Regions from separate parts of the Lysinibacillus sp. AR18-8 genome, predicted to be linked through region 2. Evidence: riboswitches for the same ligand, from Rfam matches in the RefSeq annotation. Region 2 holds a riboswitch; each other region holds the start of a gene.
What was found. A riboswitch is a leader RNA that binds a small molecule or an ion and turns the genes downstream of it on or off. The one in region 2 is predicted to bind cobalamin.
Positions count from the first base shown of each region.

Region 1 (6,177 bases), on a different contig from region 2:
GGTGGTGCAGGTACATCCATCAATATGAATGCCAATGAAGTCATCGCTAACCGTGCCCTAGAAATTTTAGGGAAAGAAAAAGGTGACTATCACACAGTAAGCCCAAACAGTCATGTCAATATGTCACAATCAACAAATGATGCTTTCCCAACAGCTATTCATATCGCTGTGTTAAATTTAATAGATGAATTATTAGTAACGATGGATTATATGCAATCCGTTTTCCATCAAAAAGCAGAGCAATTTGCTCATGTCATTAAAATGGGACGTACGCATTTACAGGATGCCGTGCCAATCCGCTTAGGACAAGAGTTTGAAGCTTATTGCCTCGTTATCAACCGTGACATCGTACGCATTCGTCAAACTCGCCCGAATTTATATGATGTGAACATGGGTGCAACGGCTGTCGGAACAGGCTTAAATGCCTTCCCAGACTACATTAAATCTGTTGATGAGCATCTTGCTGAAATTTCTGGTTTACCATTAAAAGGTGCAACGCATTTAGTGGATGCAACACAAAATACAGATGCCTACACAGAAGTATCAGGCGCTTTAAAAATCTGTATGATTAATATGTCTAAAATTGCTAATGACTTGCGTTTAATGGCTTCTGGTCCTCGCGCAGGCTTAGGAGAAATCCTGTTACCAGCTCGTCAACCAGGTTCTTCAATTATGCCAGGTAAAGTTAACCCAGTTATGCCTGAGGTGCTGAATCAAGTAGCCTTCCAAGTAATTGGGAATGACCATACAATTTCTCTAGCATCGGAAGCTGGTCAATTAGAATTAAACGTAATGGAGCCTGTATTAGTGTTCAACCTAATCCAATCGATTAGCATTATGAATAATGTATTCCGTGCGTTTACAGAAAACTGCTTAAAAGATATTGAAGCAAATGAAGAGCGCATGAAAGAATATGTAGAAAAAAGTGTAGGCGTGCTAACAGCAGTTAACCCTCACATCGGTTATGAAGTAGCTGCTCGTCTAGCACGTGAAGCTATTTTAACAGGTCGTTCAATTCGTGAGCTTTGCATTGAAGAAGGCGTCCTAACAAAAGAACAATTAGACTTGATTTTAGATCCATATGAAATGACACACCCAGGTATTGCGGGTTCTAGTATCATGAAATTAAAATAAAACGAGCAATGATGGACTGTAGACATGCCCTAAAAGGCTGTCTATAGTCTTTTTTTGTAGACCTTTTCTCATATAAAATAGAGCGTATCCTTATGTATTTTAGGATTATTCAACTATAATAATGGTATGGAAGACATATTTTAGTTGGGGGAATTTGTAATGAGTTTACGAAAAAAGAGTTTACTTGGCTTTTCCGTTTTAAATGTTTTAATGATCGTTATTTTATTTATCGATTTAGCCAATGTAACGACATTAGATTGGTTTTCTACCGTGTTAACGATTGTAGGCATCGCTATTACACTATCTTACACAGTGTATGTCCACTACAAAGTGATACAGCCTATCAAACAAATCACAGAGGCTGCACAAGGAATTACGGCAGGTCAATTAGATACCGTTGTCATTGAGGTTCGTGATAATGATGAAATTTCTCAACTAGCACAATCCTTTTTAGAGATGCAGGAACAATTACGAACAATGACACAAAAAATTGCGCACAGCTCTACAGATTTATCGGCAAGCATCGAGGAATTATCTGCGAGTACGAATGAAATTACGCTTGCTGTGGAAGAAGTAGATCAACAAATGGAGAAGACGTCAGAGGGCTTGAAGCAAGCAGCACAATCGGCTAATGATAGTGCTAAATCTATGCAAGAAACCGTTGATGGCATTGAGCGAATTACAGTAGCCACACAAGATGTGTTTGTGCATGCGAAAGATGCTAGCGAGATAGCAGGAAATGGTGCAAATATTTTACATGTGGCAAAAGAGCAAATGCAATTTATTTCCTCTTCAACAGAAAAAACAAGTGGATTGATGCAGCAATTATCCCTTAAAATGTCAGATATTAAATCAATGACAGATATGATTACTACCATTACAGATCAAACAAATCTACTAGCATTAAATGCGGCCATAGAAGCAGCACGCGCTGGGGAGCATGGTAAAGGCTTTGCCGTTGTAGCTGAAGAAGTGCGTCAATTAGCAGAACAATCAAAGCACTCTGCTACGCAAATTGTGGATTTAGTTGTAGGAATAGAAAGTGATACAAAACAAGTAGCCTCATCAGTAGAAGCTGATTTGAAAAATGTTCAACAAGGAGTGTATGTCATTGACGAAGCGACAAAATCATTTGGCACAATTTCACAGCATGTTAGTCAGATGACAAGTCAGCTGGAGGATATTTCGACGACAGCTGAGCAGCTTTCAAGTAGCGCCAATGAAGTGGCATCCACTGTGACAACCATCGCAGCTGGCATGGGCAAGCTATCGAATTATACAGAAGCTGTTTTACATTCAATGGATGAGCAAACAGCCTCAATGCAAGCAGTTAATCATGTCACACAGGATTTAAGTGTCCAAGCGGATAACTTACAAAAGTTAACTAACCAGTTTCAGGTTTAGGCAATGAAAAGGTATGTTGCTAGGTTTTTAAGCCCTAAATAAGCCTTTTCATCAATACTACGAAAAGCCGCACAATGGCACTAATTGACCATAAAAACACTTTCCTAGAATACATGGAAAGTGTTTTTATGGTCGAACCAGCGCAATTAGTTTCCCAGTGAACTCCTCAGATAGTGTGTAGATCGTATGCGTATCCTAGACATGCATCAAACTACTGTTTTGACCTTTATCACCTAACCAAAGATGATAGCCATATTTGTTTCCTGCCTTATCCACTATTTGTACATCATATTCTGGCGAAGCCATATTGACAATACCCTCGTCTTTGACAGCTGTTGCAATGGCTTGTTGGAATAGTGTAAGTGATTCTTCATCCGTATATTCTTTAAAAAAATCAGTGTTCACCTTGTTAAATTTAGCACCAATAGAAATGCTGACCTTAGCTAATTCTTCATCTGGTTTTTCATTACATCCTAGTAAAACAACGGCTAGTAGAGACACTAAGGCAGCTATCATTATTCGCAACCACTCACCCCCTTTATAGGCTAAATAATACCACCATTTCCTGTCGTAGCTCTCACTTCTTTGTAATACATTAAATAAACGAGAGTGAAAGGGGACAGATAGTGGGCTTATTTGATGGATTGATCGGCAATGCAAGCGAGGTGAATTTAGAAAAACTACAGGAGGAGGTCCATAATTTATTAATTCCAAACGAGACAGTCAAGAACGCCTATAAAATTATTAGAGACACGTTTATTTTTACCAATAAACGATTGATCCTCATTGATAAGCAAGGAGTGACTGGCAAGAAAACAGAGTATCATTCCATTCCCTATAAAAATATCGTTCATTTTTCAGTCGAAACAGCTGGAACATTTGATTTAGATGCAGAGCTTAAAATATGGGTGTCTGGCAGTCCATTACCGATTCAAAAAAACTTCAATAAGGCGACAAATATTTATAAGGTGCAAAGCGTCTTAGCACAGTATGTGTTGGGGACGTAATGAAGGTGCTAATAGTACATGTGCACAACCAAAAGCCCGCAAATATGCGAGGCTTTTTTGTCGTGCCAGAAGAGGACGGCGTAAGGGATTTTAAGTCGGCTTCATGATTACGGTAGGCTCGAAAATACTGATAAGCGTAAATAAGAACGCCTTGCCGAAGTCTTATTCAAAGACAATCATTTCTCCAACTTCTTTAAACCCGAAGCGTTTGTATATATTCTTTCCATCCTCTGATGCCTGTAAGACTACGGGCTTTCGCTTATCAATTGTTTGACTGAGTAGGAATTGAAACATCTCACTGCCATACCCCTTGCCCCTATACGCATCTTTTGTCATCACATCATAAATCCCATAGCTATGTTTACTGTCTATTAATAATCCCGTAGCGATAGGTATTTCCTTTAAACAGCCAATAAACATTCGAGCATTTGATGCTAACTTTTCCTGTGAGAATTTATGAAAATAAGTTTCTAATGCTTCTCTTTCTGCTGTTTCTCCAAATAAACTTAGAAAAACTTCCTTATATTGTAGAAGCTCTTCCTTGTTGCTTACTTCTGTGATGGTAAGATGATTGGAAATTCGTGGACCTGTGTGAAGTGTATGGTCAAGCTTCATCATCATATTTCGTTCAGCTTCCTGTAAATTGCAGTCTTTTATCAGCTGTATCCAATCATCGCTTAGATAGTTGGCATCCACCCACGTGTTGAAAGGAAGTTTATTAACAATGAAATGATTAATCCTTTGTTTAAGATGATTTTCCTTATGAATCATAGGCGATTTCACTACTAGCAAATTAAATGTATCAGTTGGAATATTTGTATTGGCTATGACAAAATGAGCTTCCTCTATAATTTGTCCAGAAACAGCTTGAGTAAATAGTTTCATTTTTTCCTCTAAATTACTCGTCACTAATTGTTGACTTGCTTTCATATCTTTCATCCTTTCACTATTAGTAGTGCGCACTATCTTTTATTATAGAGTCATTGAAAGATTAAAAATACTGAGTTCACCGTTTTTATATCCTCCCATAATTTTCAGAAAACAATCAGGCACGAAAAGCAAGGATGATTAGTAGTTTGGAAAATATTGTGATATTTGACTTTAGAAAAACACTACTTTACAATTGATTTTAGTAATCTAATAGGAATGTGCATATACTCATTCCTTTGACAACTGAATAGCGTGTAGTAATAGGTGCAAATTGCGTGCAATTTGCTTAAAAGGGAAGTCGGTGCAAATCCGACACTGTCCCGCAACTGTAAATGTGAGCGACTTTTCAGTATCCACTGTCTTTGGACGGGAAGGAGAAAAGAAGCGATGATCATGAGTCAGGATACCTGCCTGTTACGAGTACACACCATAAACCTACGAGGAATAGGAGGTGGCATGTTGACAAAACAGAATGCTCTGTTCGTCACAGTACGTCAAACGCCCATAGTAAATGAAAGGGTTCACAATCGAACTCGTTCACACATACTTAGGGTTTGTTTGGCATTGTGTGATGAAAGAAGATAAAATGAAGGATTTCCTCAAAAGTAGGGAGTCCTTTTTGTTTTGAAAATATGTACGCAAAGGGGATGCACGTATGACAAATATTCATGTAACGACAACGTTGGAAACGCCTTATGAAGATCTGAACATTTGTAAGCAACCACGAACAGAAGTTGCCAAGAAAGCGAAAACAAGAATGGTGGTCGAGTCTCTGATCGATCAATTATTAGCAACGAAGCTGATTCGCAATGATCGCTTCTTTGAGCAAATCTTATATAATAAAGAAATTATTTGGATACAAAATGGGGATGTGGACGGTCATCTTTTAGCGAAAGCAGCCATAGCAGATGAACTAAAAACAAAGACGAATAGTTTTATGATGTACATGCCGACCAATCCGATTGTCTATGAGGTCAACGGAGAAGCGTATCACTTAATTACGCGCATTGATTCTACACGCGCAAAGCCCAACCTCGACCGTCTATCATTGGAGCCAAAGCCTGTTTTAAGTGCCGCTCGTGTCAATGACTTATTATGCTCGATTGTCATGCGCTTTTACGAAACATATTTATATGATTTAGCATCTCATCATGACAAACTCATTGCATTTGTGCAGCAGGAATATGCCCAATTTATTGAAGCGGTGCAAGCGTTAAATGATTATCATTTCAACTGGCATCCACGTGGCAACGGTCACGAGCTTTTACTGCAATTAATTGATCATCTACAACTATTAAAAAGTCAACCTGGTAAGGTACTAATTGATTTTACGAACAAGCATGACTATGTAATAGTTGAACCCGCATATTTGTTGGACAATCCAACAAAGAAAGCTGTCGGTGCACTATAAAAACAAGCCCTCCATTTTTTGGAGGGCTTGTAATATCTTATGGCAGGGTAGAGATATATTGATGCCCAAGCAAGAAATACCCGCGCTAGAGCGATGGATACCCGTGGAAGCCGAGGAAATACCAGAAGTGCCCACCCTACAGGCAATGCATGGCTGCCTGTGCTTCTTGCCATGGAACCGAATATCCTTTGCCCTTAGCACAAAAGATACTAGAGGAACTATACTCAGGGTCGGCATTTTTATCGTAGCCAATCTGTGCAATCACATCCTCTGTATTATGGCACACATCAT
Region 1 covers NZ_MDGU01000006.1:291,430-297,606, reverse strand. Annotated here, with positions in the region: gene aspA (aspartate ammonia-lyase) at 1-1,134, shown strand, start outside; gene BFM98_RS06140 (methyl-accepting chemotaxis protein) at 1,294-2,538, shown strand; gene BFM98_RS06135 (YhfM domain-containing protein) at 2,734-3,054, opposite strand; gene BFM98_RS06130 (PH domain-containing protein) at 3,165-3,545, shown strand; gene BFM98_RS06125 (GNAT family N-acetyltransferase) at 3,708-4,475, opposite strand; cobalamin riboswitch at 4,721-4,904, shown strand; gene BFM98_RS06120 (hypothetical protein) at 5,131-5,886, shown strand; gene BFM98_RS06115 (elongation factor G) at 6,023-6,177, opposite strand, start outside.
Region 1: linked by a shared signal. The riboswitch ahead of BFM98_RS06120 (hypothetical protein) and the one ahead of BFM98_RS18500 (FecCD family ABC transporter permease) in region 2 are both predicted to bind cobalamin.

Region 2 (6,177 bases):
AATTAATTCTTCATGAATTACCCACTTATGCTTTTCTATTCGCTTTCCACCAGTTGTAGGCTCATAGGAAATAACATAGGCAGTTGTAGTATAGGCACCTACTATTGTTGCTTCGGCCCCTTTCATACCTTCCATATGTCCATCTGTAATAATGGCTGTGCTTCCTATAGGAAATTTCGGATTTTCAGCTTTTTTTAACGTTACTGGTACTTCGCCAGAACTTGAATGGTTCATTGTAGAATGATCCATTTCTTCAGCAGCTTCATTAGAAGTGGACGCAGGTTTTGTTTGATCCTCTGTACAAGCCGATAAACTAATTAGAGCGACTACTGATAATAGTCCGACTGACCATCTTTTATTGAATTTCATATGATATCCTCCTCACTATGTGCTCCTAATGTAGCAAATAAATGTGCAGAAACGATGGATATAACCTATGAAAAACATTTCTTTAGTCTGGCGGGGAGATATGCTATTGAATGGGCATGATCTTCAATGTTTTTTGTAATCTATGGGCGAAGATACCAGCAAAAATAGCTAAAATAATATCTTTTGGTAGTGGAGGAATCATCCAAAGCCAAGCGAGCTTATATGAAAAATTCTCTGGCGCACTTGCCCATAGCTTATAGGCAAAAAACATCCAATTTGTTCCTATCAAATAATTTATAGCCGTTGCTACCAAAGCAGCTACGATAAAACTTTTCTTTGTTCCGCTTCGTTCTACGATTAACCCCGCAACAAATGCCGCAAATATAAATGTAATAATAAACCCAAAGGTAGGGCTTAAAATTTGGCCAATTCCACCACCGAAACGAGCAAAGACAGGAGCTCCTGCCAATCCTACGCACATATAAATTGTGCAGGCGAGCGCACCTTTTCTACTACCAAGAATAAGCCCTGCTAAAATTGCAAAGAAGGTTTGAAGCGTAATGGGTACACCACCAACTACCATAAAAGGTGCAAAGGAAGTGATATTAGCACCCACCATCATTAACGTTGTAAATAATCCAATGTAGGTAATGTCAACAGTTCTTAACTTATGGTGACTATGTTGTGTAACAGTTGCCATGATTTCACCTCGTTTTATAAGTTATTACTGCTAGTGTAAAAAACGAATGTATTTGTGTCAACCTTATTATTTATATAAGTTAACTCAATTGTTGAATTAAATTGAAGTAGACTATCTATCTATAAAAATGTATGATAGAACCGTCACAATTTTATAACTTCAAATACTATTGGTGTGACATTTTGAATGTCACTTAAAAGGGAAGTCGGTGGAAGTCCGACGCTGTCCCGCAACTGTAACGAGGAATCCTATAATATGATTTGCCACTGTTTAAGAATGGGAAGGCAATTATAGGATAGTGAATCGAAGCCAGGAGACCTGCCATTTAGTAATACCTGTAATGCCCACGAGGATGCAAGCAATTACGGACAATAGCTGGATATTTTTCTGACTTTGTTTAATCTTGGGTATTTCTATGCGCATTTTCGCATGGGATACCTTTTTTTATTGCTTCATTCATCAATATTCAGTAGGAGTTTAAAACAGATGAATAAAAAATTTATGTTATTTTCCTTCGTACTTTTCATGGTATTAATTGTTTCAATGACCTTTGCTGTAATGGTTGGCTCAGTTTCAGTTACACCGTTATATGTATGGAAAGTTATTCTTTCTAAAATTCCTTTTATACAAAATTCGATCGAGCAAGATTGGAGTCGCTCTCAGGAAATCATCATCTGGCAAATAAGAGCACCTCGTGTTTTGCTAGCTGCGATAGTAGGAGCGGGGTTAGCTATTGCAGGGGCAGCCATTCAGGCACTAGTACGTAATTCTATTGCAGACCCGTATATTCTAGGGATTTCTTCAGGGGCAGCTGTCGGAGCTACTTCTGTGATTATTTTAGGAGCCTTTTCATTTTTAGGTATTTACGCTCTTTCAGTATCCGCATTCCTTGGTTCATTACTTGCCATTGCACTTGTCTTTTTCTTATCACGTGTTGGGGGACGTGTCTCTATTTTCCGCTTGCTATTGGCAGGCATGGCTGTGTCCTTTATCTTAACGGCTATCTCTAACTTTATTTTAATGATGTCAAAGCAAGAAGGGGCCTTAAAGGCTGTTATGTTTTGGATGCTAGGTAGTTTAGCTGGAGCCAAATGGAATAATATTGTGATTCCAGCTTTCGTATTCTTGGTTGTATTTGGGCTACTGTGGCTACACTATCGCAATTTAAATTTATTATTACTAGGAGAAGAGGCGGCAGTGACATTAGGCGTTAATCTTCAGCAATTCCGTATTCAGTTAATACTACTAGTATCTCTATTAACAGGTGTGCTTGTCGCAGTTAGTGGTTCTATAGGATTTGTGGGATTGATTATTCCCCATATTGTGCGTTTAATTGTGGGCTCAAACTATAAATACGTAATACCTATCAGTGCTTTAATAGGTGGAATATTCTTAGTATGGGCAGATGCCTTTGCTCGAATTATTATTGCTCCTCAGGAAATGCCAATTGGTATTATTACAGCTTTTTGTGGAGGACCATTTTTCATTTGGCTTCTCCGTCGTAACAACTATTCTTTCGGTGAAGGAGATTAACTTCCATGACATTAGAAGCGAAAAAAGTATCATTCTCCATTTACGATCAGCGTATACTGCATGATGTAAGCATTCAAATAAAAGAAAAGCAATTTGTTGGATTAATTGGTCCTAATGGGAGCGGAAAATCAACATTGTTAAAAAATATGTATCGTCTCCTAAAACCTGAAAGTGGATCAGTAGTATTAAATGAGCAAGATATATTAAAGCAATCAAGTAAAGCAATTGCGAAAAATTTGGCTGTTGTAAGCCAAGAGACACCCGTATTATTTGATTTCACTGTGCATGATTTAGTCAGTATGGGAAGAACCCCACATAAAAAGCTGTTAGAGCTTGATCAAGAGAAAGATTTTCAAATTGTTAAAGAGGCTCTTAGACAAACGGGCATATCGCATTTAGAGAAACGAAGCTTTAGTTCGCTTTCTGGTGGCGAGAAAAAACGTGTCATGGTTGCAAGGGCACTCGCTCAACAAGCACAGATATTAATATTAGATGAGCCGACGAATCATTTAGATATTCAACATCAACTTCAACTTATGGATTTAATTCAGACTTTGCATTTAACCGTAGTAGCAGCTTTACATGATTTGAATATTGCTGCTATGTATTGCAATCAAATTTACGTTTTACAGCAAGGGCGAATAGTTTGTCATGGTACACCAGAGGAAGTACTTACGCCAACAGTGCTGCAAGATGTATTTGGTGTTTTTGCGGATATTCAAATACATCCAATGACAGGGAAGCCGTATCTTACATATGTTCCTGAACAGTTCACGAAGGGGTTTAGCCAAATATAGAAAAGTTTCATCTTCTATTAGATACATAAAACATCCTTTAAGGAGTGACTGTATGCAAATAGCCTTTACGAAAATGCATGGTATTGGCAACAGCTATATCTATCTTGATCTTTTCCAACATGATTACAAGGAAGATATCTTTTGTGAATTGGCTCAAAAAATGGCCAATGTCCATACTGGTATTGGCTCAGATGGATTGATTATTATCCAACCCTCTAAAATTGCTGACTGTGGTATGCGTGTATTTAATAAAGATGGATCTGAGGGGACAAATTGTGGTAACGGTCTTTGCTGTGTTGCTAAGTATATTTTTGAACGTCATATTGTACGACAAGAGCTAATTACGATTGAAACGAAATCCGGGATTATGCTGGCACAGGTAGTGGTGCAAGACAATCGTGTAATAGAAGTGATTGTCGATATGGGCAAACCTCTCTTATTGCGCAAAGACATTCCGATGTTAGGAAACCCAAATGAGCTTGTCATCAATGAGATATTTCCTTTACCCCAACAATCTCTTTTGGTAACAGCTTTGTTTTTGGCAATCCGAATACTGTAGTTTTTGTGAATGCGATCGAGCAAGTACCATTAGGAACATTAGGCGGTATTATAGCAAACGATATGAGATTTCCTTATCGCTGCAATGTTGAGTTTGTAGAGGTTGTTCATGAGAAGGCATTAAAATGCTGCGTTTGGGAACGAGGTTCGGGTATAACAGAGGCATGTGGGACAGGTGCTTGTGCAGCGGTAGTGGCTGCTATATTAAATGGTTTTTGTCAGAAGGGAGAAGAGATAGTAGTCCAACTTAGTGGCGGTGACTTAGTCATACGATGGGCTGACAATGATCATATCTGGATGCGTGGACCTGCAGAATTTATCGCGGATGGTATTTATGAATTTTTATCTTAATTACTCCCATTCTTCGTCATGCCATTTTAAATAAGATGAATACAGGACGCCTCCGATTTAAGAGTGGCGTCCTATATTGTAAAGCCATTAAGATACTGCTTTTAAGCCTGCTACACCTACGATAATTGCTATGATACTGATAATACGTGATAGATTTTTGGATTCGCCAAAGAAAATGATATTTACGAGTACAGCTCCAACAGTACCAATTCCTACCCAAACAACATAGGCAATACTTAACTGCAAATAGTTGAAGGATGCATATAAAAGGGCAAAAGACACACCAAAACCACCAATATATAACATTAAGTTTCGTAATGTTTTATGCTGACTATAGAAGCGTAAGCCAACCACACCTATAATTTCAGACAATGCAGCTAAGATAATAAGTATCCAACCCATTATACATTCTCTCCTTTCGTTTGCATCTGCTCTTTAGAGGAATTATCCGCTAATTTTAGACCAATCACACCTAATAATAAAATAATCATGAACAGTCCTTTAATGGCATTAAATTCTCCTTCGAAAATGAAAATATCCATTAATGTGGTACCGATTGCACCTGCTCCAGCGAAAATAGCGTAGACTGTACCAGTAGGTAAGCTCTCACAAGCCTTCGATAAGAAATGAAAATCTATAGCAATGATTGTCACAATAATTATCCAATGCCACCATGAGCTTGCTACGTTAAAGCCAAATACCCAAAGCAATTCAAATAAACTTGTTAAAACGACGTACATCCATTCTTTTTTCATCAATAAAATCCTTTCTATTAGGTAATACAATGACTGACATTCAGTCATTTTCGAGGTAAAAGAGAACGTCACTTTTATGGGTGACGTAGGCCAAGTGCGTGAGATAGGAAGTCTATAAGCTCAAGCTTGAGCAATTTCATTGTTTCGTCCTTGCTATCATCAAATAAATAAATTTGTTCAGCAGCAGATTCAATTAGACCAATCATCAGTTTAGCAGAACGTGTTGGGTCAATTGAATCACGTATCATTCCCTGTTGCTGGCCAGATAATAAGAAATGACTCATCCAGTCATAATAGGGTGCATATATATTTTCCCATTCTTTTAAATGCTCAGTTTGCGCAATACCTGCATAAATAAGTGCAACGATATCTCCATAATCTTTCGTGATTAAGAAAACCATTTCCACAACCTCTTCAAGTTGCTGTTCAAAGGGCTTATGACTTGAAATACCTTCATCTAAGGTAGCAATAATTCTTTCTACCATATTTTTTGCAATAGCAGGCATAACAGAAAGGCGTGATGGGAAATAAAGATAAAATGTTCCTTGAGCGATCCCAGCAGCTTTAACGATATCTGAAACTTTTGTTTTTTCTATACCTTTTTCTCGAAAAACCTCAATGGCAGCTTGAATAATTTTTTCTTCTTTTGACATGCAATCCCTCACTTTTGCCTTACTTAATTATTATGTTATAGAATAAGAAAAATAATGTCAATAAAAATGACTGATTATCAGTCATTTTTTATTATCCAATGTTCGTTCGTAATTCCACAATTATGCGAAGGAGTATATTTTCTATATTTCGGGGAATTGTATAATTGAAAGGATTGATGACCATGAAAGAAATTAAGTTTGCACAATTAGACCCGCAGCAACTAGAAAAAATTAATGAGCTTGAAGAAAAGATTGGTGTAACATTAGTTGCCTATGATGCTTCCTCCACACCATCACACGGTTCCGGCGCTTTTGAGTCAAATAATAGCACTACTACAAATCATCCATCATAATGAAGTGAGAAATGCCTTGCAGTAATGTAAGGTATTTTTGTTTTATAGAATGTATTTAAAGGAGTGTTTGAATTGAATGAATTCTATGCTGATTTACATATTCATATT
Region 2 covers NZ_MDGU01000027.1:41,071-47,247, reverse strand. Annotated here, with positions in the region: gene BFM98_RS18510 (YdhK family protein) at 1-369, opposite strand, end outside; gene BFM98_RS18505 (biotin transporter BioY) at 473-1,069, opposite strand; cobalamin riboswitch at 1,223-1,409, shown strand; gene BFM98_RS18500 (FecCD family ABC transporter permease) at 1,556-2,602, shown strand; gene BFM98_RS18495 (heme ABC transporter ATP-binding protein) at 2,608-3,399, shown strand; partial or broken gene dapF (diaminopimelate epimerase) at 3,452-4,308, shown strand; gene BFM98_RS18485 (DMT family transporter) at 4,396-4,710, opposite strand; gene BFM98_RS18480 (DMT family transporter) at 4,710-5,063, opposite strand; gene BFM98_RS18475 (TetR/AcrR family transcriptional regulator) at 5,138-5,716, opposite strand; gene BFM98_RS18470 (hypothetical protein) at 5,899-6,069, shown strand; gene BFM98_RS18465 (endonuclease Q family protein) at 6,142-6,177, shown strand, end outside.

Region 3 (6,177 bases), on a different contig from region 2:
CATTTTCTGTGGCAGCCGCTCTAGGAGGAGCCATCAAGACAACGAGTGTAGATGTGGCAAAGCGCAGTCTAGCCAAAACGATTGAGCAATTTAGTGTCAATCATATTGATTATGAGGCACAGGATATAAAAGTCATGGATGTCTTCCATTATTTTAAATATGCACAACGCCATGCTTTACAGTTTGACCTTGTCGTATTAGACCCACCTAGCTTTGCACGTACGAAGCAAATGACCTTTTCAACGGCAAAGGACTACCCTAAATTACTAAAGGACACGATTGCCATTACCGCTAAAAACGGCATCATTGTGGCTTCCACAAATAATGCCAGCTTTGGCATGAAAAAGTTCAAAGGCTTTATTGACCAAGCATTTAAAGAGACTCGTACACGCTATAAAATTGTCGAGGAATACGGTTTACCGAAGGATTTCCGTGTACCACGTGAATACCCTGAATTTAATTATCTGAAGGTCGTGTTCATCCAGAAAATCGACTAACCAATTGAGAATCACACCAAGGTGTGATTCTTTTTATGTAAGGAAAAGTTGATTCTACCTAAGGAGGTTCGGTACCTCTACAATAAAGGTTCCAAAAGATTGAAACGTTATAAACAAACAGAGCCTTTCTATTAAAAGTAGCCTAAGAAGATGTTCTCTTCTTAGGCCACCCGATTATAGATATTTCACAAACCAATCACGGATATATTCAAGTCGATTAATTCGTAATGTAGGCTTTCCACTTCTTGAAAGTTCATGATTCGCCTCAGGGAAACGCACGAATTTTGTTTGTTTTTTACGATATTTTAAGGCGATAAACAATTGCTCTGCCTGCTCAATTGGACAACGATAGTCTTTTTCACCATGTAAAATCAATAATGGTGTCTCCACTTTGTCTACATACTTCAGTGGCGAATGATGCCATAGCTTCTCTATATCATCGAGTCCTGCTTGAATTTGCCAGTCTGTAAAATAATAGCCGATATCACTGACACCAGCAAAGCTAATCCAGTTCGAAATGGAGCGCTGCGTCACAGCTGCTTTAAAGCGATTTGTATGGCCCACAATCCAGTTGGTCATAAAACCACCGTAGCTTCCACCAGTTACACCTAGACGATCTTGATCAATAAAATCATAGTGCTCCAGAGCGTAGTCTATCGCTGCCATTAAGTCCGCATAATCATTACCACCATAATCGCCACGTACTGCATCAACAAATTTTTGGCCATAGCCATGACTACCACGCGGATTAGTATAAAGCACTGCAAAGCCTTGTGCAGCAAGGATTTGGAATTCATTAAAGTAGGTATTGCCATACATTGCATGCGGACCACCATGGATTTCAAGAATGAGAGGATATTTCTTCCCTGCTTCATAGCCAACTGGCCTCATAATCCAGCCATTTACCTTCCAGCCTTCTGCACCTTCAAATTCGATACTCTCTGGAACAGCTAATGTTTTGGTTTTTAAAAAATCTTCATTAATGGACGTCAACTGTTCTTTGTCACCTGTTTTTAGGTTCACATAAAACAGATCGCCTGGATTGGTCGTTGTGCTAATAGCCGCAATAGCCTGATCGTTTTGCGCATCAAGTGAGAAGCCATAGACATATTGATCATCATGGATAGCTGGGTAAATTTCGCCATCTACATTTCCGTAATAAATCGCCGCATTGCCGTGATCTGTGACTTGGAAGTAGAAGCTATGATTATCATTCATCCATTGCACACGTGGTGACGCTACACCTTGCAGGAAATCACCGATGACATAATCACCAACAGGTGCATCAAATTCACTTGTTACACAGTTTAGTAGTTTTTGCTCCATGTCATAAATCCAAAGCTTTGCTTGTGTGGCATTTTCAAATTCACGTTCTCCACCTACAAAAGAAAGATAGCGACTATTCGGAGACCAAGCTGTTTGGTAATAAGCACCCGAACCTTCTGTTAGCTTGTGACTCTGCTTAGATTCTAACTCCAATAAATAGATATCCACATTAAATGAGAAATCTAAATCCTCTGCCTTATCTGCTAAGTACGTAAGGTATTTGCCATCTGGCGACCAAGTACCCAGATGGCAGTACTCTTTGCCTTCTGTCACTTGTTCTAGCTCTCCTGATGCCACATTGACAATGGCAATATGGGTAAACTGCTCCCTATCAATAAATCCACCAGCATCCGATTTGTGTTTCATTTTCTCAATTTCTAGTGGCTTTAGTTCTTTGTCCTTTTTCTTCTCATCCTCCGCTTTATCTAGGATGGTTTCATCTTTCCCTAGCACGACTGAAAAAGCAATTTTCTTGCCACATGGTGACCAGACAGGGGAGGTCGCTCCATTTTTACAATGTGTCACCTGTTTTGCCTCTCCACCTGCTTTCGAAAGAACATAAATTTGCGACTTACCTGTTCTCGTTGACAAAAATGCAATTTGACTGCCATCTGGTGACCAAACAGGGGAACTCGTTCTATCTTCACCAAATGTCCATTGCTGTGGTGTTTTGTCCTTCAAGTTTATGTAAAACAAATTCGATATATAGTCGTTTTTCTTCTCGTCCATACGAGTCTCTACATAAACTACCTCTGTCCCATCTGGTGAAAGCTGTGGATCTGCTACTGATTTTAAGTGATAAAGATCTTCTGGTTGAATCCCTTGTTTCGATGTCATGTTCTTGCTCCTTTGTATTGTAATTTTCTGTCTTACTACAATACTTCGACACCCTAAGTAATATTCCTCTATTTAATTGAATTTTTTACTAGTTCCCAATATTCCGCTGACTTTGTTCTGCGATAAAATTTATAATAGGGCTCATTTGGGCGAGCATGCTCCTTATAAAGATTTATCAGGTGCAGTAAAAAATCTTCAATTTGTGTGACGTCTACCCTCTTAGCGAATAACGTGCCTGCCTGTGCCTTTGCTCCCATTGGTACTGCCCCTAAATAGACATCAAAGCTTTCTTGTTGGTAAACGAGTCCAATATCATCATAGACTGCATTGTAGCAAGCTGATGCACAGCCATTAATATTGACACGCACTCTTGCAGGTACCTTCATCCCCTCTATGGCATGATAGAGCTGTTCGGTTATCGGAGCAGCCTCCATTTTCTCCCCATCACAAAAATCGCAGGCCTTCATGGCTATGATTGAACCAGAGGGAGCAACATAAAGACCTGCTTCCTGTAAGGCTTGCACCGCTTCCGTGGCATCGCACGTTGGTATGGATACGAGTATACTATAGGAAGCAGAATATTTTATCGCCCCCTTTTCGCCAGCAATTTCGGCTATTTTTTGGAATTGTGCAGGAGTATAATGCTTATTAATAATGCCAGGGCTAACGGCTAGACGGGTAAACTCACCATGACGGTTCAGTGTTTCAAATGTTTGATCTGGTACATTTTTTTGAAATGCGTTCATTTTTATCGCTCCTTATAAAAAAGGGGCTAGCAAAAACGCTAGCTCGAATGGATTAAAAGTTTTCAGGATAGAAGCCCTTTGCTAAAATTTCAATGGCCTCTGCCGCACGAACCCCTTCAGACGCTGCTGAAAGTGGCAGGATGACAAAGCGCTCATTTTTGACTGCTTCCATCTCCTTTAAGGCTGGATCATTTTTTAAGAATTGGATCTTTTGGTCTGCCGTTGTTTCACCGTAATCAATCACGACAACTACCTCTGGGTTGCGGTCTACTGCATCTTCCTTCGACACAGTTGTCCAGCCTGATTCCACATCACCAAAGATATTTTGTCCACCCGCGATTGTCACAAGCTCATTCATAAAGTTTTGACCAGCTGTAAATACATCCTTTTCACCGCTATCAAACACAAGAACACGTAATTTTTCGCTATCTTTTGGTAATTTAGCTTGTACTGCCTCTACATCTTTCGTCATTTGCTCAATTAAAGCTTCGCCACGATCCTCAATACGGAAAATCTTCGCGATATTGCGAATATCTGTGAAAATATCCTCTATTGTTGGCTTTGTCATGTTGGAAGCCGTATGTAAATACGTATGGATGCCTAATTCTTCAAGCTCTTCTGGTGTGCCTACACCCTTTTCGCCAAAGCCACTTTTCCAGCCAGCATATAGGAAATCTGCCTCGGCATCGATGACTTGCTCCTTCGTTGGGTATTGATCGGAAAGAACAGGGACCTTATCGTATGCCTCTTGCAGTGGTTCATAGATTTTATCATCTAAGTAAGCTGTCCCTACCATAGAATCCTCTAAACCAAGTGCTAGCATAATTTCTGTCACATGCTGATTTAAGCTAATCGCTTTTGTTGGTGCTTCCGTATATGTTTGAGTTGTGTCATTATTTTCAATGGTTACTGCTGCTGCCGCCTCAGATGGCTCAACCTTTTCACCTTGTGCAGCTGATTCCGTTTTGTCCTTTGCGTTACAAGCCCCTAAAACAGCGACCAAGGCAATGATCATCATCAGCCATATACTTTTCCATTTCTTCATGTCCTTTTCTCCTTTGCTGTTAAAATATAGAAAGAAATCAGAGACTTCTTTACTACTAAGGTAGTTGGAAGGGCATAAAAAAACCCTCTTGTCGCCAAGAGAGTAGCATAGTGAAATAACGGTATCATTACCTTCATCACTATCCCCATCCTCGTGGTTCTTAGTCAAAAAATACATACTGGCAGGTATCCTGGCTTAGGTTCATCATCTATACGCCTTCCCATAGTTTCACTACAGTGGCATTCTGTATAGACTCCCCATTTACAGTTGCGGGACAGCATCGGAATTGCACCGATTTCCCTTTTAAGCAAATGACAAATGCCATTTGCACCAATACGTTCTATAATGGTCAATACTATTGATAGACTAGCAGAAGAAAATTTATCGCGCAATCAGTAGTATGACACTAAAAGTATAATCATCATTATATTAGCACTATTTTGACATAAAGACGAACTATTTTACAAGAAATATAGAAGCTAGTATTCTGTTACAATAAAAAGATAGCATTCTATAGAAACGAGGATTTCTTATGTACAAAACGATCGGTGTACTTGCGCACGTGGATGCAGGAAAAACGACCTTCTCTGAGCAAGTGCTTTTTCATACAAATAGTATTCAAGCACGGGGGCGAGTTGATCATCAGGATACCTTTCTTGATCATCATGAGCTAGAGCGCAGACGAGGCATTACGATATTTGCCGAGCAAGGGCGCATGAATATTGGCGATGATACATACACATTGATTGATACGCCAGGGCATGTCGATTTCTCCCCTGAGATGGAGCGTGCTATTCGTGTGATGGATTATGCCATTATTATCATTAGCGCTGTCGAAGGGATACAGGGCCATACAGAAACAGTGTGGCAACTTTTACGTCAATACCATGTCCCTACCTTCTTCTTTATCAATAAAATGGATCGTGAGGGTGCCAATATGGAGGCTGTCATCAGACAGCTTCGCAAAGATTGCTCTCAGCATGTATTGCTCATCGATGAGCCACTGCGAGCAGACTATGTATCAAATAATATTATGGAATGGCTGGCGGAGCGCGACGAAAAATTGCTTGATGCCTTTCTAAATGAGTCATTGGAGCATGAACAGTGTCTTGCTCAATTAAAGGAAATGATTAAAAATGAAGGTGCCTTCCCTTGCTTTGCTGGCTCGGCCTTAAAGGATGAGGGCATTCAGGAATTTCTTGACCAGCTCCCGCTGTTAACGGCTTCCCATTTTGACAAGGATGCCCCATTTGAGGGCGAGGTTTTTAAGATTCGTCATGATGGTCACCAGCGTTTAACCTTTATGAAGGCAACCAAGGGCTCATTGCATGTACGAGATGAATTTTCATTTGACGAAGTAACAGAAAAAGTGACCGAAATTCGCCTTTATAACGGCAGTCGCTTTGAGACCGTTCAACAGGTAGAGGCAGGAGAAATTTTCGCTATCAAAGGACTGAGCCAGGCAAACATTGGGGATCGAATCGGTACAACGATGCTATCACAGCCCTATGAACTTGTCCCAACCTTACAGGCAAAGGTTCAATATGAGGGTGATCAGCATATCAAGGAAGTGCTACAGATTTTCCGGTTACTCGAAGCAGAAGAGCCGTCCTTGCGTGTGGTCTGGCAGGAAAAATTTCAGGAAATCCATGTGCATATTATGGGTGCCATTCAATTGGAGGTCCTGACAGAGGTATTAATGACGCGTTTTTCATTAGCTGTCTCC
Region 3 covers NZ_MDGU01000006.1:284,664-290,840, forward strand. Annotated here, with positions in the region: gene BFM98_RS06095 (class I SAM-dependent rRNA methyltransferase) at 1-497, shown strand, start outside; gene BFM98_RS06100 (S9 family peptidase) at 672-2,660, opposite strand; gene BFM98_RS06105 (NAD(P)/FAD-dependent oxidoreductase) at 2,729-3,406, opposite strand; gene BFM98_RS06110 (ABC transporter substrate-binding protein) at 3,459-4,451, opposite strand; cobalamin riboswitch at 4,615-4,801, opposite strand; gene BFM98_RS06115 (elongation factor G) at 4,984-6,177, shown strand, end outside.
Region 3: linked by a shared signal. The riboswitch ahead of BFM98_RS06110 (ABC transporter substrate-binding protein) and the one ahead of BFM98_RS18500 (FecCD family ABC transporter permease) in region 2 are both predicted to bind cobalamin.

Region 4 (6,177 bases), on a different contig from region 2:
TTGAATATAACTGAAAACGTGTAGAAAGGGAGCTAGTATATAAACGAAGCGCAATTATTTATGCAAATGAAAATGTGGCGTAATTGGACTGTTGAATTTCTACGTACGATCCCTGAGAATATTGCTGATCAGATACCCGCTGGACATCATAACAATATTCGTTGGAATGCTGGTCATCTATTAGTTGGTTGGGATCATACCGTTTTTCCAGCTGTCACACAAGAAAGGCATTTGCCCCTATCCTATCATGTAATGTTTCCTAGTGGCAGTAAACCAGATAACTGGACTGAGCAACCGCCAACAATGGATCAAATAATTATGCTCCTAGAGGAACAACCAATTCTTATTGAACAAACTTGTGCAGGACATCTACATGAACCGCTTAAAGAACCTTTTTTAGGTATGAAAACATTAGGCGATATGGTTGTCTTTCATATGAACCATGAAAATTTTCACATGGGAATTATAAAAAGTATGATGCAAACGCTCTTAAAAAATGAAGCCTAACTGATGGAATCAGTTGGCTTCATTTTTCTATATATACCACGGTAACAGATCCTCCATTTTCCTACCTGGCTTACTTGTTTTATCTGTTACGATCCATGTGCCGTCTTTCTTTTGCAGCTGATAGCTTACATTTGTACCATCCGCCCTTTTAAAGAGCATATAACCTATATTACCCTTGATAAAAGTGACAGGGTCTATGACATTTTTGTAGGGAATCTTTCGCTCAGGAAATAAAATATGGGTCACTATTTCCTCTGCAATCCTAGCAAGGGATTTCATATCATTATTAATTTCAGCTTGATATTGCAATTGATCGTATCGGTAGGAAGTATACGATGCTAAGTCTAGCTTAAAACTCTGCTGTATATCTAACAGTGTTGCCCTATAGAATGCGTTTATTGCTTTTTCTACATCATCTGTCTCATGTATATAGCGAAGTGTACTGACACCAGTTGGACTGACTTCAAACGTAATGATTTCCTTACTGTAGGGTGGGGAATGTGCATGCTCAAAGGTCGTAACTTCCACGCTAACTTTAAAGCTAAACTGACTTTCTTTGACAATTTTTAAAATTTTCACATCATACAAGCCATACTGCTTAGGATAGCCGTAGTAATGATCAATTTCCTTTTCAATAAATGGATTAAGGATTGTAATGAATGTGTCCCTGATTAGTTGCTCATCAGCTTGTTTACTTTGCGCATAAATCTTACATGGCAGAATGAACATAGTGAAGATAGCCATTAAAACATAAGCAAATTTTTTCATGGAATAGTGACCTTTCTGCAGGATGATACTTTATAGAGTGCACCAATCACAGTAAATTATCGAGCATTTTTAAAGAAAGGGAGTTGAACAATGGAAAAAATAATAATGCCCTTTTTATGTATGCTTTTGTTATTTCCAACAGCTACTTCGGGATCAGAACCTGAAGGCTTAAAATGTCCAAATCCAGATGTATTGATGAAAACAACGGAGAAAGACAAAGACGAGCTTAGTCAAGCATTAGCTGACATCATTCCAAAAGTATATGGCTCAAGCCCTGATTATCAGGAGTGGCAAATTGAGGTGATAAAGCCCATGCCCATATTAACTGGCATGGAGGAGAACTACTATAAAATAGCGGTGAACTTCTGTGGAGAAAATGTGGCTAATCACTCCTGGTTTGTTCGATTAAGGTTTCCAAGATTACTGCCAGCGCAAAGTGCATCACTAGGTGAGCTATATCTCGTAAAAGAGACGAATTCTAAATGGATCCATTGGTTTCAATATCATTAAAAAGGAAGAATCCATAAATGGATTCTTCTCTTTACGACATCGCTATCGTTTTCGTTGCTACAGTTTGTTGAAATGCCTGATCATGCTCAACAATCACCATTGTGAGATGAGAGCTTTTTATGAGCTCTTCAATCTGCATGCGTGAATAGATATCAATAAAATTGAGTGGTTCATCCCAAATATATAAATGAGCCTTCTCACACAAGCTTTTAGCAATCAGCAGCTTTTTCTTTTGCCCACCAGAATAATGAGAGATATCCTTCTCAAATTGAATACGCTCAAAATCCATCTTGCGCAGGATTGATTTAAATAGCGTCTCATCAATACCATGCTCTTCAATAAATTCCGATAGCAATCCCTTTAAATGGGATGTATCCTGCTGAACATAGGAAATGACTAGACCTGAAGCTAACTTTATCGAGCCTGTATGTTGGATGGGCTTACCTAGAATAAGTTTTAACATACTACTTTTTCCGCTTCCATTTTTGCCATCTAAAACAACTCGATCCCCTTGTGCCACTTTGAAGCTAATAGGCTTATTCACGATATGGTCATCGTACCGAATCGATACATCCGTGACAACAACCATTTCTTTTGATGGATATGCCAATGGCTCTACTTTCAATGACTCGGTTTTTTCAACATTTTTTAGTAGTTTTGATTTTTCCTCAATAGCTCTTTGTTGTCTGGATTCCAGGTTCTTCGCTCGTTTCATCATCTTGGCTGCTTTATGTCCAACAAAGCCTTTGTCCAGTTTGGAACCTGAATTGGTTGTGCCGTTTTTGGAGGCTTCCACTTGATTAGACCAACCTGACGAACGCTTTGAGGATTGTTTTAATCGGTCGATATCTTTTTGCAGTCGTTGATTGGTTACTTCTTCGTGTTCCTGCTGACGATCAAAATTTAACTTCCAAGAAGAATAGTTTCCACTTTGAACGTCAATATTGGCTCTATTGATCGATAGGATATGGTCAACACAGCCATCTAAAAAGCTTCTGTCATGTGAAATTAAAATAAAACCTTTTTTCCTGCGAAGATAATCGGAAACCGTCTTTCGTGCATCCGTGTCTAGGTGATTGGTTGGTTCATCAATTAATAAAAATTGACCCTCTGTCAAAAACAACGCAGCAAGCAGCACCTTTGTTTGTTCGCCATTGGATAATGTTTTAAAAGGACGATACATGACCTCCGCATCTACATGTAGGTAAGCTATTTCACGTAGACATTCCCAATCTTCTGCCTGAGGACAAATTTCTTCAAATATTTCATGGGTATATTTATTTGGATCAGAAACTGGATAGGGGAAATAAGTGAAGTCTACAGAAGAGATGATTTTTCCGCTATACTCATAATTTCCTAATAACAACTGAAAGAATGTTGTTTTACCTCGTCCGTTTCTACCGATAAATCCAAGTTTCCAATCCGTATCGATTTGAAAGTTGACATTCTCAAAAATATTGTCAAAGCTGCTTGGATAAGAAAAAGTTAGGTTTTGTACTTGTATCATGGACATGATAATTCCTCCTTTGTATTGCAACAGTTTACTTTTCATACAAAGTCGGTCTATCCATCTATGGTTCATTTCTCCGTATAAGCAGATGGATATTAACGACTTATACGGAGTGTTACATGCGTTACAATAGTTTCTGAATCGCTCATATTTTTCCTCTCCTTTATGGGTAAATGAAAGGTACAAAATCAACTATGAAAGCAAGAAAAAAACCCTCCAATTGTACATTGGAAGGATTAGTCTTTCTCTGAATAAATGCGATTTGCCATTTGTGTCATGACAAATAAAATGCAAACTGATAGTTAAAAATGGATAGACTAACCCTATATTTTGTGTTTGAAATCATTCAATTCAAATAAAAATATAGTTTAGTTCTTCATTGTCCATTCATCAGTCCTCTCATAATTGTCTTTTTATAGTAACAAATTTTTTTACAGAATACAATGTAACCTTATTTTCATTTAGTACTATACAATAATTCCTATAATATTTATAGAAATAATTTATATAATAGTTGAAAAATAATTTCTACTATTCTGAAATATGTGCTATAGTAGGAGCATAATTGAATATTGTGTAAGACTTGGTGCCAAATGAAAGTTTGGCTTAAAAGGGAAGTCGGTGCAAATCCGACGCTGTCCCGCAACTGTAATTCGGAGCAAATCACAAATGCCACTGGGGAAACTGGGAAGGCTGTGAGGCGTGTTGATGGAAAGTCAGGAGACCTGCCAATTTCTAGTACACACCAAATACCTACGTGGAAATAGGTGGTGAAAAGTGACCAAATAGGCACTGTGCGATAACGTTTATGCGAAAGTAGATACTTTTTCGTATTGTTTTAGCATTATTAATTTTAACATGCAGCCATTTTCCTAATAGGAGAATGGCTTTTTATTTTTTCTAAAAAAGGAGCTTAAAAACATGAACTATACAAGTACATTGATCGGTTATCCCTATATAGGGGAGGAACGCGAATGGAAAAAAGCACTAGAAGCATTTTGGCGCAATGAACTTTCTGAGGAGGACTTTGAGGAAAAATTAAAGAAAATCCGTTTATCAAGAATAAACAAGCAGCTGCAACTTGGAATCGATATGGTGACAGTTGGCGACTTTACGTTTTACGATAGAATGTTAGATACAGCTTTGATGTTTGGTTTAGTTCCAAAGCGCTTTAACTGGCAAGGTGGTAAAGTCGATTTTCATACCTACTTCAGTGTAGCAAGAGGAGACAAAACAGCCGTAGCTAGTGAAATGACAAAATGGTTTAATACAAATTATCACTACATTGTTCCAGAGTATGAGGGACAAGCCTTACAACTAACAGAAAATAAAGTGTTAGCCGACTTTTTAGAGGCGAAGGAAACTTTCGGTATCATTGCGAAGCCGACACTAATTGGTCCCTATACATTTTATAAGTTAACGAAAGGCTACAACAAATTAACACAGGTTGAGTACTTATTAGCTTTATTACCACTCTATACGCAGGTATTAAAAGAATTAGTGGATGCAGGTGCCACTTGGATTCAGCTAGAAGAGCCATCCCTCGTCTTAACACTTGATCCAGCAGAGATAAAGCTGGTGAAAGAAATGTATGACCAGTTAGCCACTGCCGTTCCTGAGGCTAAAATAATGCTACAGACTTATTTCGAAGCTTTAAGTGCCTATGAAGCATTAAGTACATTGCCTGTTCAAGGATTCGGTTTGGACTTTGTTCATGGCTATAAAGGAAATATGGCGTCACTTCGTCAATTTGGTTTCCCGCAGGATAAAGTATTAGGAATAGGGGTAGTGAATGGCCGTGATATTTGGCGTTCAAACCTGGCGGAGGTCAATGCGACAATTCAAGCCATTGAACAGCTAAGTCATGCTGCTGAACTATGGATTCAACCATCAAGTAACCTACAGCACGTTCCAATCACAACCTCTCTTGAAAATGAACTTGACCCTGTTTTAAAGCAGTCTCTGGCCTTCGCAGATGAGAAAATCGTAGAAATCACGGGGCTGACTAAATATAGACGAGATAAAGATGGTTCCTTACAACATAATTTTTCAGAAAGTATGAAGGCGATTGAGGCTCTAAAAAATCATCCAATCCGCCAAAATAAGTTAATTCATCAAGCCGTTCAAACTGTGACAAAGCAAGATTTTGAACGACACAGTAATTTTACGAAGCGACAAACGATCCAACAACAAGCCTTAGGATTACCGCTGTTTCCAACAACTACAATCGGTAGCTTCCCGCAATCAGATGAAGTGAAAAGAAATCGTAATGCGTGGCGAAAGAATCAATTATCGAATGAAGCCTATGAAACATTTTTAGAAGACGAAACAAAGCGCTGGATCTCCATACAAGAGGAATTAGATATCGATGTACTTGTTCATGGTGAATTTGAGCGTACAGATATGGTCGAATATTTCGGTGAAAAGCTGACTGGCTTTGCCTTTACAGAGAAAGCGTGGGTTGTTTCATATGGATCACGCTGTGTGAAGCCTCCGATCATTTATGGAGATGTTGCATGGGCTTCACCAATTACCGTAAAAGAATCCGCCTATGCCCAAAGCCTAACGAAGCGATTTGTAAAAGGCATGCTGACAGGGCCAGTAACAATATTAAATTGGTCCTTTGTGCGAGATGATTTGTCCCGTAAAGATGTCGCTTATCAAATTGCATTAGCACTCCGTAAAGAGGTGGAAGCACTAGAAAACGCAGGTATATCAATTATTCAAGTGGACGAGCCAGCGTTAAGAGAAGGTTTACCGCTTAGAAAGGAGGAATGGGGGGCTTACTTAGAGTGGGCTGTCAATTCCTTTAAGCTTGCGACATCTAGTGTCAAAGATGAAACACAAATCCATACACATATGTGTTACTGCGAGTTTAATGA
Region 4 covers NZ_MDGU01000006.1:121,810-127,986, reverse strand. Annotated here, with positions in the region: gene BFM98_RS05345 (DinB family protein) at 61-507, shown strand; gene BFM98_RS05340 (DUF3888 domain-containing protein) at 535-1,275, opposite strand; gene BFM98_RS05335 (hypothetical protein) at 1,366-1,785, shown strand; gene BFM98_RS05330 (Lsa family ABC-F type ribosomal protection protein) at 1,817-3,298, opposite strand; cobalamin riboswitch at 3,863-4,042, shown strand; gene metE (5-methyltetrahydropteroyltriglutamate--homocysteine S-methyltransferase) at 4,217-6,177, shown strand, end outside.
Region 4: linked by a shared signal. The riboswitch ahead of metE (5-methyltetrahydropteroyltriglutamate--homocysteine S-methyltransferase) and the one ahead of BFM98_RS18500 (FecCD family ABC transporter permease) in region 2 are both predicted to bind cobalamin.